Regions from separate parts of the Bacillus mexicanus genome, predicted to be linked through region 1. Evidence: riboswitches for the same ligand, from Rfam matches in the RefSeq annotation. Region 1 holds a riboswitch; the other holds the start of a gene.
The links. Region 1 has a riboswitch for lysine ahead of AAGG74_RS10890 (amino acid permease). Riboswitches for the same ligand answer to the same signal wherever they lie in the genome.

Region 1 (10,402 bases):
AAAAAGCTGGCGCCAGAGCGCCAGCTTTTTTCTATATATTAAGGGCGATGAAATTCGACGGTGCTGCCATCCCGGTCGAACCAGCCTCTGAAGGCCCAGTTGATCCAGCCGCCATCTCCTTTGTTTGTAAAGGTTCCGTCTTCAAATACCCATATGCCATACGTAATGCCATCGTAAACGGCTGAGCCGTAAAATTGCACACCATGTAAGTGATCTTCATATTCCTTACTTAAATTAAATACCATGACGTTGTATTTTTGACCGGAAGCGTAGAAGGAAGACTCCATAAGATTTTTCACAAATCCATCCCGGTTCTGTGCGGATTTAATGGCGTCGGAAATCTGATTGGCAATGCCAAGCACATCAAGGTTTACATTGAGACCGACCTCAGACGCAGATGCTCGGGCTGTTTTGGTCTGCGAGATCTTTGGAGTTGGTTTTTCTTCAGCGGAAGCAAAAGACAAAGGGGTAATGGTCAAAGCGGCACCAAGCGCAAGTGTCATTGGGATACGAATGCGTTTCAAAATGTTTCCTCCTTTGTTTTTTGGTGGTTGCACTATTCAAATACCCTGCTCAGTTTTTCATAATCTCATTTTTTCTAAAATAGGAATAAAATAGTGTATTGAGATTGGCTGTGACGTGAAAAAAGAAGCAGAAATAGGCTCTTAAGCTTATTGTTGGTATCTGCCGAGAGGAGTGTGAGATAATATAAACACTTCTATTTCTTTGAAAGGGTGTATGTTCAAGTGCCAACAAGTTTAAAGGATACTGTAAAGTTACATAACGGAGTGGAAATGCCTTGGTTCGGTCTTGGTGTTTTTAAAGTAGAAAACGGAAGTGAAGCGACTGAATCTGTAAAAGCGGCGATTAAAAACGGTTACCGCAGCATCGATACAGCGGCTGTCTACCAAAATGAAGAAGGCGTGGGCATCGGGATTAAAGAATCCGGTGTGGCAAGAGAAGAGCTGTTCATTACATCAAAAGTATGGAATGAAGATCAAGGCTACGAAAAAACGCTTGCTGCCTTCGAAAAAAGCCTTGAACGACTTCAGCTTGATTACTTAGATCTCTATTTAATCCACTGGCCTGGCAAGGATAAATATAAAGATACATGGCGCGCGCTAGAAAAGCTGTACAAAGACGGCAAAATCCGTGCAATCGGTGTCAGCAACTTCCAGGTTCATCATTTAGAAGAGCTGTTGAAGGATGCTGAAATCAAACCGATGGTGAACCAAGTGGAATTTCACCCTCGTCTCACGCAAAAAGAAGTAAGAGATTACTGCAAAGCGAACGGTATCCAGATGGAAGCATGGTCTCCGCTTATGCAGGGGCAGCTTTTGGATAACGAAGTGATTGCACAGATTGCAGAAAAACACAATAAATCTGTGGCTCAAGTCATCTTGCGTTGGGATCTTCAGCACGAAGTGATCACAATTCCAAAATCTATTAAAGAACACCGCATTATCGAAAACGCTGATATTTTTGATTTCGAATTGTCTCAGGAAGACATGGACAAAATCGACGCGTTAAACAAAGATGAGCGTGTCGGTCCAGATCCGGACGAACTCTTGTTTTAATCAAAAACTCCCCGTCACAGGGGAGTTTTTTAGTATGTTTTTTTCTGTTGAATAAAAAACAGCATCAAAAAGGATATGACAACGATACAGACGACCCACGCCCAGGCAAGGGTGTTGTTGCCGGAATCCAATGCGACGTAAATGGCCGTCGGCAGCGTTTGCGTAACACCGGGGATGTTCCCTGCAAACATCAGTGTTGCGCCAAATTCTCCGAGCGCCCGCGCGAGGCTGAGGATGCTTCCGGTCAGCAATGAAGGATAGGCGAGCGGGACGGAAATATAGATAAATACCTGCCACCTGCTTGCGCCGTCTACCATTGCCGCACCCTGTATATCGGGATCAATGTCAGCAAACCCGGTTTTGGCGGATTGATACATAAGCGGAAAGGCCACAACCGCTGAAGCGATCACAGCGGCCCACCAAGTGAAAATGACAGGCTGCTGAAAAATCCACTCAATCGCTTGTCCGATGAAACTGTGCTTTCCGAATATAACAATCAAGATAAAACCGACAACGGTAGGCGGAAGAACGAGCGGAAGCAGAAAAAAGGTTTCGAGTGCCATTTTTCCGAAAAATGATGCCCGTGACATCCATGCACCAGCCAGTGTTCCAAGAATGATCACAACGATTCCGGCAATTGCTGCCACCTGAAAGGAAAGCAAAACAGGTGTGAAAAATTCTGAAGCACTTATGCTATTTGGCAGTAAAGCCATATTTCTCAAATACTTTCATTGCTTCTTCAGATTGCAGGTAATCGTAAAATGCCTTTGCTTCTTTCCGGTGTTTTGTATCTTTTACAATCCCTAATGGATAGACAATTGGGCTGTGTGTATCTGCTTTTGCCTCGTCAATGATGCTGACCTTTTTAGAGATCAGAGCGTCTGTTTTATAAACAATGCCGGCGTCCACATTGCCGGTTTCTGCATAAGAAAGAACTTGGCGAACGTCTTTGCCGTAAACGATCTTACCCTTTAGTTTGTTCCATAGAGACAGCTTTGTCAGGGCTTCTTTCGCGTAAGCGCCTGCGGGAACCGATTCCGGCGTGCCGAGGGCGATTTTTTCTGAATCAGCCAAATTGCTGAAGCTTGTCACAGGCGAATCCCCGTTTTTCGGCACGATCAGCACAATTTCATTACCAACTAAGTCAGTGCTGTCTTTTTTTGCAATATCGCCATCATCCACCAGCTTTTGAAATTTATCCTCGGCAGCTGAGAAAAACAGATCTGCTCCTGCTCCTTGAGAAATCTGTTTTTGCAAGGCGCCGGATGAGCCATAGTTATCTTGGATGGTAATAGATTGATGTTTTTTTTCGTAATTTTTTTGGATTTCTTCAAGTGCATCCTTTGTGCTGGCGGCAGCTGAGATGGTTAGCGTCACCTTTTTCTCGCTGTCTGCTGAAGACTGGTTTGAAGAGCAGCCTGCTGCAAGCAGAAAAACGGCTAAGGCTGCTGTTAGAATGGAATACTTTTTAAGCATGATCGCACCCCTTATAATTAGATATATCTAATTATAACTAATTAGGTTTCGTTTGTGTGGTATTTTTAAATTTGATGAAAAGGTATAATAAAATAGGAGAGTGATGATAATGAATGAAACCTCTTCCTATACGATAGAAGAAGTGGCAGGCCTGCTGAAGGTATCGAAGCTGACCGTTTATGATTTGATCAAAAAAGGCATGATCTCTGCTTACCGTGTTGGCAGGCAGATGCGTGTAGACGAAGAAGATTTGAAGCAATATAAGTCAAATATGAGAATGTCTCAGCCTCTGGCTGCTGTCGAAGAGCCGAAAAAGATGCACGAGACGGAGGTGGAGGGCAGATCGAATGTTATGATCAGCGGCCAGGATATTTCGATGGATCTCCTTAGCAAGCAATTGGAAAATGCTATTCAGGAGACGCCGCTCCGCAAATACAAAGGAAGTTTGAACAGCCTGATTGATATGTATCAAGGTAAATGTGATATTGTCAGCCTGCATTTGTACGATGCAGAAACAGGCCAATATAACACACCTTATGCAAAACGGATTTTGTCAGGCGAGCCGTTTTGTTTGATCAATGTTGTTCTCCGCAAAGCCGGACTGTATGTTCAAAAAGGGAATCCGAAAAACATTCAAGGCTGGGAAGACTTGAAAAGAGCCGATATCCGGATCATCAACAGGGAAAAGGGTTCTGGCGCAAGGGTGCTCCTTGATGAACAGCTTGGATTGCTTCATGTGAATCCGGCTGATGTAAAGGGATACGAGGAGATCGTGACCGATCATTATGCTGTCGCTTCCCAAGTCTCAAGCGGACAGGCAGACGCGGGAATCGGAGCGCAGCACGCGGCGCACATGGGCAGTGTGGATTTTATTCCGCTCATCGACGAGCAATATGACATCATCGTTTTGAAAAAACATGAGCAGCTGCTGAAAGCTGTGAAGGAGATCTTACAATCTGAGGAATACAAAGCAAATCTGGCTCAATTAAACGGCTATGAGACGAAGCTGACCGGCAAAGTGATGTTGGAAACATAAAAATCCCTCTGGAAAGGAGGGATTTTTTATTCGTAAAAACGGAGCAGGTCACCGTTTAAGATTTTATCAGAGAAAGACAGTTCTTCATTTGCTTTCTCTTTATAAGGGAGACATGCGTCCAGGTCTTCCAGCACTTCACCTGTTTTTTGGCTGTAGCACGTGTTTTTCGTGTATACATAGTTATTCGTAATAAAGCTGCCGTTTCTCAGCACGGCAAATGGAGTACGGTCATCTGACAGCAAATCATTGCCGAATTGAATTTCGCCTTTTGTCTCAATGCCAAGAAGGTGCATCAGTGTCGGCCTGACGTCGACCTGCCCTCCGGCATCAGAGATGGTTTCCGGCTTTTGATCAGTGATTCCCGGGATATGTATAAGAAACGGCACCCTCTGGAGCTGAACATTGTCATACGGTGTGATTTCATTTTTCCCTAAAAACTCAGCCATCGCCTCATTATGGGCTTCTGAAATCCCGTAATGATCCCCCATAAAGACGATCATCGAGTTGTCGTATAAGCCTTCATTTTTCAACTTTTTGATAAAATGCTTCAATGCCTCATCTTCATATCGCACTGTCGTCACATAGCGGTTTAACAGGTCGCTGCTTGAATCGAACTCATCGATCATCTGATCCTTTTCGTCAATTTCAAACGGAAAATGATTCGTTAACGTGATGAGACTGCTGTAAAACGGCTGCGGCAGGCTTTTCAGTTTGCCTGCGGACTGTTCTAAAAACTCCTTGTCCTTTAAACCCCAGCTTGTCGATGTTCTGGGCGTTACATGAAAATCATCAACATCAAAAAAGCGGTCAACCCCAAATGTATCGTACATCACATCTCGGTTCCAAAATGTTTTATGGTTGGCGTGAAAGACGGCTGAATAATATTCATGTTTTTTCAGCGATTTGTACATTGTATGAAATTGATGGTCGCTTTTCGTGAAAAAGACAGCTCCGCTAAGGGAAGGATACAGCGAGTTTGCGACGATGAATTCTGAATCAGACGTTTTGCCTTGTTCGGTTTGCTGGTAGAAATGATCAAAGAAATAGCTTTTTTTGATGAAGTCATTCATAAACGGGGTTATTTCTTTTCCATTTACCTTTTCATTCAAAACAAAGCTTTGGGTTGATTCAAGCGTTACAAAGATGACATTGCGCCCTTTTGCCAGACCGAATTTGCTTTGGTCAGGCTTGCTGTAATCAGCTTCTGTATAATTTTTAATGACAGTCATGCTGTCTTCATCTGCAAACGCTTTTGCGCTTATATGAACCGTCTGAGAAATCGTATCATAGATATGAAACTGAAACAGTCCGATATTTTTGACGAGCATTTCCCGGTCAAAGGAATGCGCCAAAAGCTTTGGCTGCTGTATTTCTGCAAGTGCCAGCGTGCATAAGATCATTCCTAAGGAAGCTGCATAGTACCGTTTGATCGTACGGGATGAGGCTTTTGTCTGCGGGGGCTTTTCTTTTCTGGAAAGCAGCAAAAGAAAAACGAAATCCGCAAACAAGGCGATAAACAGAGGATTGAACAGCTCTTTAATACTGCTGCCCATATCGCTCATGTTACTGGCCTGAAATAAAACCGGGATGGTAATAAAATCAATATAAAAACCATAAAAAATCGTGTTGGATATCAAAATGACAGTCAGAACCAAATTAGCAATCAGCAAAAAGGCCCGCTGCTTGTTTCGTTTCAGAAACAGGCTGATTCCGAATACAGGAAGAATAAAACTGAGCGGATTGATTAGCAATATGAGCTCTTCCAACAGAGAATCAATCGGTAAGTCAAAGCCGAGTTTATAGATCGCATATGTTTTGATCCACACAAATACGATCGAAATCCATAAAAACCGCTGATTGTGAAAAAAGGTTCCTTTCATTAATATGACCCCTCACGTTTACTTGATCATTTTCATGACATCCTTCTTATGTAAAACCTACTAAAAACAGCCCGTTCAGACAAGTGCCAGCACTCACGTTTAAATCGTTTGGCCATGAAACAGCATATAAAAGTAGTAACATGAAGCAATGGTCAGACCGGCTAACACGAGCTGCTCAGAAAAACTGCCTGTCTTCATATATAATGGGAGCCGCACACGGATCGTTGAAGGGAATAATAATTTGATCCCGTTCACCGTCCAAGCGTCAAGAACCAAGTGGCTTGCCATTCCGATCATCAGCCCGGTCGATATGTTTATATCTGGAATATATGTGGATGTGATAAAAAACATAATGAGCAGAAACAGCAGGCTGTGCGTAAAGGTTCGATGGCCAAAAACGGAACTGACCACTTTCGATATAAAAGGAAACCTTCTCCCAATTTTGCTTTGCGTGTGGCAGATATCGGGTATTAATGCCCCAATTGCGCCTGACGCTGCCATAAGCACTGGATCAAAACCATAATAATAAGCCGCTGCTGTACAAGAAGCGATGCCTCCCATGATGTGTGTTTTTCCTGTCATTTGTCGCTTCTCCTTTATCTTTTGCAAAAAATCTCTGAATTACAAATATATCAAGAGAATGTATGTTTGATCAACAGGACTTTGAGTGAAAAAAATGTCCTGTATAATTTCTCAAAGAAAAAGGCATCTTAAACATGTACCTATTTTCTATAAAGAGGTGATACGAATGGGTTTCTTTAATAAAGATAAAGAAAAACGCTCTGGAAAAGAAAAAAACGTCATCCAGGGAGCTCTTGAAGATGCCGGTTCAGCTCTCAAAGACGATCCGCTTCAAGAAGCTGTGCAAAAAAAGAAAAATAATCGCTAGTTACATGCGGATAGGGTTTGGCCCTATCCGTATTTTCCATCTGTTCCCTTTGACAGATCATCCTTTCTTTGATAACCTTCTGGGAGTAACTGAATATTTTCAAATCCTCACTCTTTCTCAGTGAGGTAGAGGTTGCGCGGATGATAAGTCACACATGCCAGGCTGACAGGAGCTGTTAACCATGTGTAAAAGGCATCAGCGCCGAAGTGTGGAGAAAGCCGATCCTTCTCTATGCTGGGACTGTATCTGAATAAGTGCAGGACTGCCGCGTGCTTTTTCGCGGAGGGCTATCCGGAGATCAAGGGTGTGTGTTTCTTTAAGCATGGACTTTTGTTCAGGCTTTTTTTGCGTTTACATGATCTCGGGGTCTGGTCCGTACAAAGAATCATGGAGGTACTGGAATGGAACAGACAAAAAAATGGGGTTTTTGGTTATTAACGGCGTTTGTCGTTGGAAATATGGTTGGATCAGGAATTTTCTCCTTGCCGAGCTCGCTTGCTTCAATCGCGAGTCCGTTTGGCGCTACGTCTGCCTGGCTTTTGACAGGGGCCGGTGTGCTGATGATCGCGCTTGTTTTCGGGCACTTGTCCATTCGCAAGCCTGAGCTGACAGCGGGACCGCAAAGTTATGCGAGGGCGCTGTTCTCTGATAAGAAAAAAGGGAACGCTGCTGGTTTCACAATGGTGTGGGGCTACTGGGTGGCGAGCTGGATCAGTAACGTGGCGATCATTACAAGTCTCGCCGGTTACTTGACTTCGTTCTTTCCGATCTTGGTTGATAAACGTGAAATGTTTACGATCGGCGGGCAAGAGGTGACACTCGGCCAATTGCTGACATTTGCTGTCTGTACGATCTTGTTATGGGGAACGCACACGATTCTTGTTACAAGCATTAACGGTGCAAGTAAATTGAACTTTGTCACAACACTTTCAAAAGTATTAGGCTTTGTTTTCTTTATCGTTGCCGGATTGTTTGTGTTTCAAACGGCATTATTCGATCATTTTTATTTTCCGATTCAAGGAGAAAACGGCACAAGCATTGGAATTGGCGGCCAGGTGCATAACGCCGCGATTTCTACATTGTGGGCGTTTGTCGGAATTGAGTCAGCGGTCATCCTGTCCGGCCGTGCGCGTTCTCAGCGTGATGTGAAACGTGCCACAATCACCGGTTTGCTGATTGCTTTGAGCATTTATATTATTGTGACTTTCATTACGATGGGTGTGCTGCCGCACGATAAACTTGTCGGCTCTGAAAAACCGTTCGTCGATGTCCTGTATACGATTGTTGGTAACGCGGGAAGCGTCATTATGGCGCTTTTGGCTATCCTTTGCTTATTCGGAACAATGCTCGGCTGGATTTTGCTTGGCTCTGAGGTACCATATCAAGCCGCGAAAGCAGGCGATTTTCCGGCAATATTTGCGAAAACGAATAAAAAAGGAAGCCCGGTTATCGCACTTATTATCACAAATGTGATGTCACAAGTCTTCATTTTCTCGGTTATTTCCCGGACAATAAGTGACGCATTTACATTTTTAACGACAGCAGCAACGCTTGCGTATTTAATACCGTATTTGGTATCAGCGATTTACAGCTTGAAGATTGTCATCAAAGGTGAAACATATGACCAGCTAAAAGGCTCCCGTGTAAAAGACGGAGTGATTGCGATATTAGCGTGCGTATACTCGGTGTTTGTCATCATAACAGGCACAGCCGATTTAACGACATTCATTCTCGGTATCGGTTTATTCTTTGTCGGCTTGATCGTTTATCCATTTATGGCCAAAAAGTTTCAGAAAGAAAAATAAGCATAAAACAAAAGACACCTGATTTTTCAGGTGTCTTTTTTATGAAATGCAATTTCCCGAACAGAATATCGAAAACGCATAATAATCCGCTGATGGTACAGCTCAATATGAATATTATCTTTTATTATTTTGTTAAGCTTTCCGTTATAAACTCCAGCTGGCCCTCTAGCGAAATCGGGTCTGTGAAATAGAAGCCAATCGGATCGATCTGAAAGACATGGTCATTTTTAACAGCGCTTAGGTTCTTCCAAATGGAACTATCAAATACGCCGCCATCGTCACCGCCTGATTGCCATGGCCCCGCGAAAATATAATCCCCGGCGAAGTCAGGGAGCTTCTCTAATGAAATGCTCGTATAGCCGGGACCCTGATCAATGGCTTTTTCTTTTGTCAGCTTTGTAGCTTGCAGGTCGAGATCTTTGTAAATGATGCTTCCGCCTCGTCCGAAATCTTTGCCGAATACGTAAATGTCTTTTCCATTGGATTGCATAATGGAAATGGTTTTGTTACCGATAGCTTTTTTGATGTTTGCTTTAGCCGCCGTAACTTTTTTATCCCACTCAGTCAGCCACTTTTCCGCTTTATCTTCAGTCCCAGTCATTTTTGCGAATTCTTTTAACTGTTCAATGTTGTCGAGCTTATCGTATGTTACCGCAACAGTTGGCGCGATTTTTTCAAGCTTTTTAATATCAGCGCCTTGTGTTGTCCAGACGATAATCAGGTCAGGATTCAAATCAATCACTTTTTCAACGGATGTGCCGTCCCCGATGTTTGTGACACCATCGGTTTTTCCTTTATAGTAAGGGTTTTTAAAGACGTTTTCAGGCGCCCCGACAATGTTGACGCCCAGTGTTTTGAAGTAGCCGTAGTAGCCGTCAGCCATGACAACCACTCGTTGAGGATGTTTAGGGATGTCTATCTTTCCGTTTTCAGCTTTGTATGTAAAGGTTTCATCGCTTTTTGAATCAGAAGAGGAACCTTTGTTTTCTGAGTTGCCGCAGGCGGCCAGCACGGTGATCAATAGCAATGTAATAAATGCGGTTCCGAATTTCTTATATATACGGGGCATATCTCATACCTTCTTTCAGAAAAATGGGTGAAAAAGAGAATCATTATCAATGAGATTATACCATTACAAATGTCTGCTGACACGATTTTTTTAACAATTATATTCTCATTTTTTCTATAAAACGCTCTATTACATCTGCGGAAAAAGGTGATATACTGGAATTATAATTGATAATCATTATCAGTAATAGAAAGGAAGTACGACTGTTGAGTCAACATAAAAATAGACAGACCGCATCAGAAAAAATCCAATGGACGTCAAGGTCATATAGTGCGGTTATCGTTCTTATGGCGGGGATCTGCTCACTTTGTCTTGGCGTGTTTCTATCCATATCACTCGGTGCAGCAGATATCCATTTACGCACTGTATGGGACGCCATCTTTCATTTTCAGCCGGCAGAGACGTCTCATCAAATTATACACGATCTTCGGCTGCCGAGAACGGCTGCAGCCGCACTTGTCGGCGCATTGTTAGCAGTGTCCGGTGCCATTATGCAGGGGATGACGAGAAATCCTTTGGCAGAGCCTTCGATTATGGGGGTTACTTCGGGATCGGCATTTGCCGTTTCGATAGCATTTGCCTTTTTTCCCGGACTTTCTGCAATGGGGCTTGTTTTATGGTCCTTTGCGGGAGCGGGGCTGGGGGCATCGACGGTAATGGGCATCGGCAT
Region 2 (10,402 bases), on a different contig from region 1:
TGATCCTGCTTCCTAAGTTTGATCCGCTCGAAACGCTTAAAATCATCGACAAACAGAAACCGACCCTTTTTCCGGGCGCACCGACAATTTACATTGGCCTCTTACATCATCCCGAACTGCAGCAATATGATTTGTCATCCATTAAAAGCTGTCTTAGCGGATCAGCTGCGCTGCCTGTGGAGGTAAAGCAGAAATTTGAAAAGGTAACCGGCGGAAAGCTTGTGGAAGGCTACGGCTTATCTGAAGCCTCCCCAGTGACACACGCCAATTTTGTCTGGGGAAAAAACAAGCCGGGCAGTATCGGTTGTCCTTGGCCGGGTACTGACGCAGCAATCTATTCAGAAGAAACGGGCGGGCCTGCCGCTCCGTATGAACATGGAGAAATCATTGTAAAAGGGCCGCAAGTCATGAAAGGATATTGGAATAAACCAGAGGAAACTGCCTCTGTACTAAGAGACGGTTGGCTGTTCACCGGAGACATGGGTTATATGGATGAAGAGGGCTTTTTCTATATTGCCGACAGAAAGAAGGACATCATCATCGCCGGCGGCTATAATATTTATCCGCGTGAAGTAGAAGAAGCGCTTTATGAACATGAAGCCATCCAGGAAATTGTTGTGGCCGGTGTGCCAGATCCCTACAGGGGAGAAACAGTAAAAGCGTTTGTTGTGTTAAAGAAAGGCGCAAAAGCTGATGAAGAGGAGCTGGACGCTTTTGCGAGATCCCGTCTTGCTCCCTATAAGGTGCCGAAAGTCTATGAGTTTAGAAAAGAGCTCCCGAAAACGGCGGTTGGGAAAATATTAAGAAGGCGTTTACTTGAAGAAGAAGTTGAAAATCATCATATGAAATAACAAATGATATGAGAAAAAGAGAATACCTATGAATAAACTTGACAAAGCTGAAAATCCTTTTTATTATGAAAATATGAATGAATAGTCATTCATTTCTATAGAGAGGAACGATGAACATTGAAGCAAAAACGGCCAAAGTATATGCAGATTATTGATGCAGCAGTAGAAGTCATTGCAGAAAACGGCTACCACCAGTCACAGGTATCTAAAATCGCCAAACAAGCCGGAGTGGCGGATGGCACCATCTATCTTTATTTCAAAAATAAAGAAGATATTTTAATTTCTCTTTTCAAAGAAAAAATGGGCCAATTTATTGAGCGGATGGAAGAGGACATAAAAGAAAAGACAACAGCGAAAGAGAAACTTGCACTTGTGATTTCAAAGCATTTTTCCCTTTTAGCGGATGATCATAACCTCGCAATTGTCACTCAGCTTGAACTCCGCCAGTCAAATTTGGAGCTGCGCCAGAAAATCAATGAAGTATTAAAAGGCTATATGAATATTTTGGATAATATTTTGACAGAAGGCATACAATCAGGCGAATTAAAAGAAGGTCTTGATGTCCGCCTCGCCCGGCAGATGATATTCGGAACGATTGACGAAACCGTGACAACTTGGGTGATGAATGACCAAAAGTATGATCTTGCCGCCTTGTCAGACAGCGTTTTAGAACTGTTAGCGTCTGGAATTCATAATAAGTAAAGGGGGCTTGTCTATGAATGCAATATCATTGGCAGTTGATCAATTTGTGGCAGTCTTGACGATTCACAATCCGCCGGCAAACGCGCTTTCCAGCCGGATATTGGAAGAGCTGTCTTCCTGTCTTGATCAATGTGAGACAGATGCAGGCGTACGAAGCATCATCATTCACGGTGAAGGAAGATTTTTCTCCGCCGGCGCCGATATTAAAGAATTCACATCGCTTAAAGGCAATGAGGATTCCTCACTGCTGGCTGAGCGAGGCCAGCAGCTGATGGAGAGAATAGAAGGGTTTTCAAAACCGATAATCGCGGCAATCCACGGTGCCGCTCTTGGAGGCGGACTGGAGCTTGCGATGGCTTGTCATATCAGAATTGCGTCAGAGGACGCCAAGCTGGGGCTGCCCGAGCTTAACCTCGGTATTATTCCGGGTTTTGCGGGAACACAGCGTCTGCCGAGGTATATCGGTACAGCTAAAGCATTAGAGCTCATCGGATCAGGAGAACCAATATCAGGGAAAGAAGCGCTTGATCTCGGGCTTGTATCAATTGGAGCAAAAGATGAAGCGGAGGTGCTTGAAAAAGCAAAGACACTTGCTGCTAAATTTGCAGAAAAAAGTCCGCAAACACTGGCATCACTGCTTGAGCTGCTTTATTCGAACAAGATATATTCCTACGAAGGAAGCTTAAAGCTTGAAGCAAAACGGTTTGGAGAAGCATTTCAGTCAGAGGATGCCAAAGAAGGCATCCAGGCCTTTCTCGAAAAACGAAAGCCGCAGTTCAAAGGCGAATAAAAGGGGATATGATCATGAATCTATTTGTACTGATGAAACGGACGTTTGACACTGAAGAAAAAATCGTCATTGAAGCCGGAAAGATTCAGGATGACGGAGCGGAATGGATCATTAATCCATACGATGAGTACGCGATAGAAGAAGCCATCCAGCTGAAGGAAAAGCATGGCGGCATGATCACCGCTGTTACGGTCGGCGGTGAAGAAGCCGAGAAGGAATTGCGTACGGCGCTTGCCATGGGATGTGACCAAGCCGTTTTAATCAACATAGAAGATGATCTCGAAGAACCCGATCAATATTCCGTTTCTCAAGTGCTATATCACTATATGAAGGATCAGGAATTTGACTTGATTCTCGGCGGAAATGTCGCCATTGATGGAGGATCAGGGCAAGTAGCGCCAAGGCTTGCTGAGCTGCTGGACATCCCGTGCATCACAACGATTACAAAACTCGAAATCAACGGCGCTGATGCGGAAGCGGAAAGGGATGTGGAAGGGGATATTGAAAAAATCAAAACGACGCTCCCGTTGCTTGTCACAGCTCAGCAGGGCTTAAACGAACCGCGCTATCCTTCGCTTCCGGGGATTATGAAGGCCAAGAAAAAGCCGCTTGAAGAGCTGGAACTTGATGATCTCGGTCTTGACGAAGAGGATGCCGAACCAAAGGTGAAAACCATTGATCGTTTTCTGCCGCCGAAAAAAGAAGCCGGGAAACTTCTCCAAGGTGAGCCTGCCGAACAGGCAAAAGAGCTCGTCTCATTGCTCCGCAGCGAAGCTAAAGTCATATAAAGCTCGGACATTCAAAGAAACAGGGGGGATGTTAGAATGGGAAAGAAAGTGATCGTACTAGGAGAATGCCGCGATGGAGAATTGCGGAATGTCACCTTTGAAGCATTAGCTGCAGGAAGAACCATTTCAGGTGATGGAGAAGTCATCGGTGTTCTCATCGGAGAAAATATCCAAAGCGTTGCACAGGAGCTTCACCATTACGGAGCTGATAAAGTTCTCACAGCCGAAGACCCAAACCTGAAAGCATACACGGCAGATGGCTACAGCCAGGTCATGAGATCCATTATTGACCAAGAAAAGCCGGATGCAGTGATTTGCGGGCACACGGCAATCGGAAAGGACCTTTCGCCGAAGCTCGCGGCTCGTCTGCAAACAGGACTGATTTCTGATGCGACAGATGTAAGCGTTGCCGGAGGGAATATCGTGTTCACCCGGCCGATTTACTCGGGGAAAGCATTTGAACACGTCATTTCGACCGATCCGATGGTTTTGGCAACGATTCGCCCCAATAATATTCAAGCTCTAGAAAAAGACCTCAGCAGGTCGGGAAGTATCGAAAGCGTTGACGTTTCTCTTACTGACCTCCGCACTGTTATTCAAGAAGTTGTGAAAAAAACAGCGGACGGCGTTGATCTTTCCGAAGCCAAAGTGATTGTTGCAGGCGGCCGAGGGGTCAAAAGCAAGGAAGGATTTGAGCCGCTGCAGGAGCTTGCCGAGGTGCTGGGCGCAGCAGTAGGGGCATCTCGCGGGGCGTGTGACGCAGATTATTGTGATTATGCTCTCCAAATCGGGCAGACCGGGAAAGTCGTCACCCCGGATTTGTACATCGCCTGCGGTATTTCCGGCGCCATCCAGCATTTGGCCGGCATGTCAAACAGCAAGGTAATCGTCGCTATCAATAAAGACCCTGAAGCCGATATCTTCAAAATAGCGGATTACGGCATCGTAGGGGATTTATTTGAAGTCGTTCCGTTATTAACTGAGGAATTCAAACAATTGAATATACACTCGTAAAGGAACTCCCGGGCTGCTGAAGTTCGGGAAAGGTGTACACAAAACAAATATAATAAAAGCACCGCCATTGGCATGTACTGCGTGCCGATTTTTATCCGAAAGAGAGCGCCGGCCTTCATACCGACTCTCTTTTTCATGTTTTAAAACAGCTTCGGCAGGGCAAAGTAAGGTACATGACAAAAGAGGAGATGTTATTCTATGCTTCGTACCATTCTTATGATCATCGGGGCGATTGTAGTGATTGGGGCCATTATCAGATTCGTATTTTAATGAAAAGAACATATCCCATTCAATCCAAGAAAATATGAGTAAACCGATTGTGATCAGGAAAAAATAATTTATAAGCATTAAAATAGCGTGAATGAATGGGAGATGCTATACTAAAAATCATCATTTCACAATTGGAGGAATTCAATAATGGCTATCGTAAAAGCAACTGATCAATCTTTCTCAGCTGAAACAAGCGAAGGCGTCGTAGTGGCTGACTTCTGGGCTCCTTGGTGCGGACCTTGTAAAATGATTGCACCTGTTCTTGAAGAACTGGATCAAGAAATGGGAGACAAACTGAAAATCGTAAAAATCGATGTAGACGAAAACCAAGAAACAGCTGGAAAATACGGCGTTATGAGCATCCCGACACTTCTTGTGTTAAAAGACGGAGAAGTAGTTGAAACGTCTGTCGGTTTCAAACCGAAAGAAGCACTTCAAGAGCTTGTAAACAAACATCTTTAATTTTCGGCTGCTTACATGCCAGAGCGATTCCGATTGAGGGATCGCTTTTTTTATTCGCCAATCATGAAGCATAGAGAAAAACAAACGTTCGTGTTAAACTGGAAACAAAGGATTACACACTAAGGAAGGGTAATGTATGAACAAACAACTAAAAGAAAAACTCGCCCTCCTTCCCGATCAGCCCGGATGTTATCTCATGAAGGACCGGCAGCAGACTGTGATCTACGTAGGAAAAGCAAAAGTGCTGAAAAACAGAGTGCGCTCTTACTTCACCGGTTCTCATGATGCGAAAACACAAAGGCTTGTGACGGAAATCGAGGATTTTGAATATATCGTGACGTCCTCCAATCTAGAAGCGCTTATTTTAGAAATGAACCTAATCAAAAAGTATGACCCGAAATACAATGTCATGCTCAAAGACGACAAAACCTATCCCTTTATCAAACTCACACATGAACGCCACCCAAGGCTGATTGTCACCCGCAATGTCAAAAAAGACAAAGGGCGCTATTTCGGGCCGTACCCGAACGTACAATCCGCAAGGGAAACAAAAAAACTGCTCGACCGTCTCTATCCTCTCAGAAAATGCTCCAAACTGCCGGACAGGGTGTGCCTTTACTATCATCTTGGCCAATGTCTCGCTCCGTGCGTGAAGGATATTTCTGAAGAGACAAACAGAGAGCTGGTAGAGGGCGTTACCCGCTTTTTAAAAGGCGGCTATAATGAGGTTAAAAAAGAGCTTGAAGAGAAAATGCATGAAGCTGCTGAAAATCTTGAGTTTGAACGGGCAAAAGAACTTCGTGACCAAATCGCTCATATTGAATCAACGATGGAAAAACAAAAAATGACGATGAACGATCTAGTCGACCGTGATGTATTCGCCTATGCGTATGATAAAGGCTGGATGTGCGTACAGGTCTTTTTCATCCGCCAAGGAAAGCTCATTGAACGCGATGTCAGCATGTTCCCGCTTTATCAGGAAGCAGATGAAGAGTTTCTTACGTTCGTCGGGCAGTTCTATACAAAAAACAACCACTTCCTTCCGAAGGAAATTTTAGTTCCGGACAGTGTCGATCAATCCATGATTGAGCAGCTGCTGGAAACAAACGTACACCAGCCAAAAAAAGGCTCGAAAAAAGAACTGCTTATGCTGGCTCATAAAAACGCGAAAATTGCGCTCAAAGAAAAATTCTCTCTAATCGAGCGGGATGAGGAACGTTCCATTGGGGCCGTGCAGAAACTCGGTGAAGCATTGAATATTTACACCCCGCACAGAATCGAAGCATTTGATAACTCAAACATACAGGGGACAAATCCTGTTTCCGCGATGATCGTGTTTATCGACGGCAAACCGAATAAAAAGGAATACCGCAAATATAAAATCAAAACCGTTACAGGGCCGGATGATTATGGTTCTATGAGAGAGGTTGTCAGAAGACGCTATACGAGAGTGCTTCGCGACAATCTGCCGCTGCCTGATCTGGTCATCATTGACGGAGGAAAAGGACAGATCAACGCCGCAAGGGATGTCATTGAAAATGAACTCGGCTTGGATATCCCAATTGCGGGCCTGGCGAAAGACGAAAAACACAGAACCTCAAATCTGCTAATCGGAGATCCGCTGGAGGCGGTGTATCTGGAACGAAACAGCCAGGAATTTTACCTTCTGCAACGCATTCAGGATGAGGTGCACCGCTTTGCGATCAGCTTTCACAGGCAAATCCGCGGGAAAAGCGCATTTCAATCCGTATTGGATGATATCCCGGGTATCGGAGAGAAACGAAAGAAAATGCTGTTGAAGCATTTCGGTTCTGTGAAAAAAATGAAGGAAGCAAGCCTTGAGGACATTCAAAAAGCGGGTGTTCCCGGAGCGGCGGCTCAGCTGCTTTACGATAAATTGCAAAATTAATGTTGTCCTTTTAAAAAAGATCTGATAAAATGTGAACTAATTTCATAGTTAGATCGTGTTATATGGTGAAGATAGAGGTGCGAACTTCAAGAGTAAGCCTTTAGAGAATGATGGATTCTGTGAAAAAGGCTGAAAGGGGAGCGTCGCCGAAGCAAATAAAACCCCCCATCGGTATTATTTGCTGGCCGTGCATTGAAGAAATGTAAGGCTGTCAAGAAATCATTTCTTGGAGGGCTATCTCGTTGTTCATAATCATTCATGATGATTAATTGATAAGCAATGAGAGACATTCCTCTCATTGCTTTTTTATTGTGGACAAAGCGCTCTTTCTCCTCACCCGCACGAACCAAAATGTAAAGGGTGGTAATACATGAGTCTTATTGTACAAAAATTCGGAGGTACTTCCGTCGGCTCAGTCGAAAAAATTCAAAATGCGGCAAACCGCGCAATTGCAGAAAAACAGAAGGGCCATCAAGTCGTTGTTGTCGTTTCGGCTATGGGAAAATCCACTGACGAATTGGTCGGCCTTGCAAAAGCAATTTCTGACCAGCCGAGCAAACGCGAAATGGATATGCTGCTGGCGACGGGCGAGCAGGTCACCATTTCCCTGCTTTCCATGGCGCTGCAGGAAAAAGGCTATGACGCAGTTTCCTATACGGGCTGGCAGGCGGGAATCCGTACGGAATCTGTGCATGGAAACGCCAGAATTACAGATATAGACACTTCGGCTTTAGCAGATCAGCTTGAGCAAGGAAAGGTTGTCATTGTCGCGGGATTCCAAGGTATGACAGAAGACGCTGAAATCACGACATTGGGCCGGGGCGGTTCTGACACAACAGCAGTTGCTTTGGCTGCCGCATTACAAGCGGATAAATGCGATATATACACGGATGTGCCGGGAGTGTTTACAACCGATCCGCGCTTTGTGAAATCTGCGAGAAAACTTGCCGGTATCTCATACGATGAAATGCTTGAGCTTGCTAATTTAGGCGCTGGCGTTCTTCACCCAAGAGCTGTTGAATTTGCGAAAAATTATCAAGTGACGTTGGAAGTGCGTTCAAGTACAGAAACAGAAGCGGGAACATTAATTGAGGAGGAATCATCCATGGAGCAAAATCTAATTGTCAGGGGCATTGCGTTCGAAGATCAAATCACAAGGGTCACCATTTACGGCCTGACTGGCGGCCTGACAACCTTGTCCACAATTTTTACAACACTTGCGAAAAGAAACATTAACGTCGATATTATCATCCAAACGCAAGCCGGAGACAATCAGGCCGGCATTTCCTTCTCTGTCAAAACAGAAGACGCCGCTCAAACCGTTAAGGTGCTTGAAGAATATAAAGACGCTCTTGAATTTGAGAAAATCGAGACAGAAAGCAAATTGGCTAAAGTATCCATTGTCGGATCCGGCATGGTCTCAAACCCTGGTGTAGCGGCTGAAATGTTTGCTGTACTGGCGGAAAAAAATATTTTAATCAAAATGGTCAGCACATCTGAAATCAAAGTTTCAACCGTTATAAGCGAAAATGACATGGTGAAAGCAGTCGAAGCGCTGCACGATGCATTTGAGCTTTCAAAACACCCTTCAGCTGTGCAATGACAATCAAAAAAGGCGGGACTGTGCAGTCACCGCCTTTTTTATTACACTGGGTCTTTCATATCCCATTTTACAGTCAGAACCACTTTATCGGCTCTCTTTTTCACTTGTTCATATGATTCGGCAATCTGGTTATTCATGAGTTGGATTTGTTCAGCAATAAAACCAGCTTCCATCTGAAAGCATGGTTCTTTCTGATGTTTAAGCCGGTTGGAAATGAGCGGCCCTTCAAGTTCAAATTCAAGCTCCTGTTTTTTAGTGCTTACGTTGGTGAGAGTTCCCCAGCCCGCTTCTTCAAAGAAGGCCGGAAATTCCTCCCATGATTCAAGAGGAAACTTACGGGCGAGATGTTTTCCTGCCCAATACATCATGGAAGAGTAATCTTGGCCAAGCATATCCGGGAGAACGATCTCTCGTATTAGTTCGTAGGCATAGGCATTCATTTCTATTTCTTTTAGATTATCAATAGATGCTTCGTATTTAGACTTCATATCTGTCTCCCCTCTCTCCTCCGTATATTATAGCCTAAACAGGGGGAAGGATTACAGAATGATCCTGTAATTCTTATGAAAAATTAAGAAAAAACATATATTGATAAAATAAAATTTTTGAATCTGCTAATCAATTCGGAAAATTATAATTTATGTACGCGTTTTCTTGACGCCCTTTTGAGGGAGGAGTAAAATGAAATTGTCAATAAATCTTAATAAAGTGCTTACAATTGAAAGAAGTGGGGGAAGAGATTTAGCACATTTCGCACTTATCAAACAGGGGGTAACGTAATGTCTGGGAACAGAGAGTTTTATTTTCGAAGATTGCATTCCTTGCTTGGCGTCATACCGGTCGGCATCTTTCTCATTCAGCATTTAGTCGTCAACCAGTTTGCCGCAAGAGGCGCTGAAGCATTCAATAATGCCGCTCATTTTATGGATAGTCTGCCTTTCAGGTATGCATTGGAAATTTTTATTATCTTCTTACCATTAATTTATCATGCAGTTTATGGTGTGTACATAGCGTTTACTGCAAAAAATAACGCAGGCCAATACAGCTATATGAGAAACTGGCTCTTCGTCCTGCAGCGTGTAACCGGTATTATCACCCTCATCTTCGTGAGCTGGCACGTATGGGAGACCCGCATTGCCGCACAAATGGGCGCTGAAGTCAATTTTGACATGATGGCGAATATTTTGAGCTCTCCGGCTATGCTTGGCTTTTATATTGTCGGTGTTTTGTCCACAATTTTCCACTTCTCGAACGGTTTATGGTCTTTCGCTGTGACATGGGGTATCACGGTAACGCCTCGTTCTCAAAGAATTTCGACATATGTTACGCTAATTATTTTTGTTGTCCTGTCTTACGTAGGCTTAAAAGCGATTTTTGCATTTGTATAAGAGTACTAGATTACTAGAGGGAGATGGGCTATCATGAGTCAATCAAGCATTATCGTAGTCGGCGGAGGTCTCGCGGGCCTCATGGCGACAATAAAAGCAGCGGAATCAGGAATGGCGGTTAAGCTGTTTTCCATCGTTCCTGTTAAACGTTCTCATTCGGTTTGTGCGCAAGGGGGCATAAACGGAGCGGTCAATACAAAAGGGGAAGGTGACTCTCCGTGGGAGCATTTTGATGACACTGTATACGGAGGCGACTTTCTTGCCAACCAGCCGCCGGTCAAAGCGATGTGTGAAGCGGCGCCTTCAGTCATCCACTTATTAGACCGGATGGGCGTTATGTTTAACCGGACACCTGAAGGCCTGCTTGATTTCCGCCGATTCGGGGGCACACAGCACCATAGAACAGCTTATGCGGGTGCAACAACGGGACAGCAGCTGCTGTACGCGCTGGACGAGCAAGTGCGCAGATACGAAGTTGCCGGTCTGGTCACAAAATACGAAGGCTGGGAATTTCTTGGCGCAGTATTAGATGATGACAGAACCTGTCGCGGAATCGTTGCGCAAAATCTGACAAACATGCAAATTGAATCCTTCCGTTCAGATGCTGTCATTATGGCAACGGGCG

Region 2: linked by a shared signal. The riboswitch ahead of AAGG74_RS01130 (aspartate kinase) and the one ahead of AAGG74_RS10890 (amino acid permease) in region 1 are both predicted to bind lysine.

What each region holds. Positions count from the first base shown of each region.
Region 1 is NZ_JBCEYV010000002.1:232,016-242,417, reverse strand. It holds gene yvgO (stress response protein YvgO) at 39-524, opposite strand; gene pgoN (glyoxal/methylglyoxal reductase) at 747-1,577, shown strand; gene modB (molybdate ABC transporter permease subunit) at 1,607-2,299, opposite strand; gene modA (molybdate ABC transporter substrate-binding protein) at 2,271-3,053, opposite strand; gene AAGG74_RS10910 (substrate-binding domain-containing protein) at 3,163-4,089, shown strand; gene AAGG74_RS10905 (LTA synthase family protein) at 4,116-5,969, opposite strand; gene AAGG74_RS10900 (metal-dependent hydrolase) at 6,069-6,551, opposite strand; gene sspJ (small acid-soluble spore protein SspJ) at 6,718-6,858, shown strand; lysine riboswitch at 6,977-7,156, shown strand; gene AAGG74_RS10890 (amino acid permease) at 7,260-8,663, shown strand; gene AAGG74_RS10885 (iron-hydroxamate ABC transporter substrate-binding protein) at 8,788-9,732, opposite strand; gene AAGG74_RS10880 (FecCD family ABC transporter permease) at 9,939-10,402, shown strand, end outside.
Region 2 is NZ_JBCEYV010000001.1:198,556-208,957, forward strand. It holds gene AAGG74_RS01095 (AMP-binding protein) at 1-851, shown strand, start outside; gene fadR (fatty acid metabolism transcriptional regulator FadR) at 969-1,553, shown strand; gene AAGG74_RS01105 (enoyl-CoA hydratase) at 1,567-2,343, shown strand; gene etfB (electron transfer flavoprotein subunit beta) at 2,358-3,131, shown strand; gene AAGG74_RS01115 (electron transfer flavoprotein subunit alpha/FixB family protein) at 3,168-4,145, shown strand; gene trxA (thioredoxin) at 4,563-4,877, shown strand; gene uvrC (excinuclease ABC subunit UvrC) at 5,014-6,786, shown strand; lysine riboswitch at 6,851-7,031, shown strand; gene AAGG74_RS01130 (aspartate kinase) at 7,157-8,389, shown strand; gene AAGG74_RS01135 (YslB family protein) at 8,431-8,877, opposite strand; gene sdhC (succinate dehydrogenase cytochrome B558) at 9,169-9,777, shown strand; gene sdhA (succinate dehydrogenase flavoprotein subunit) at 9,811-10,402, shown strand, end outside.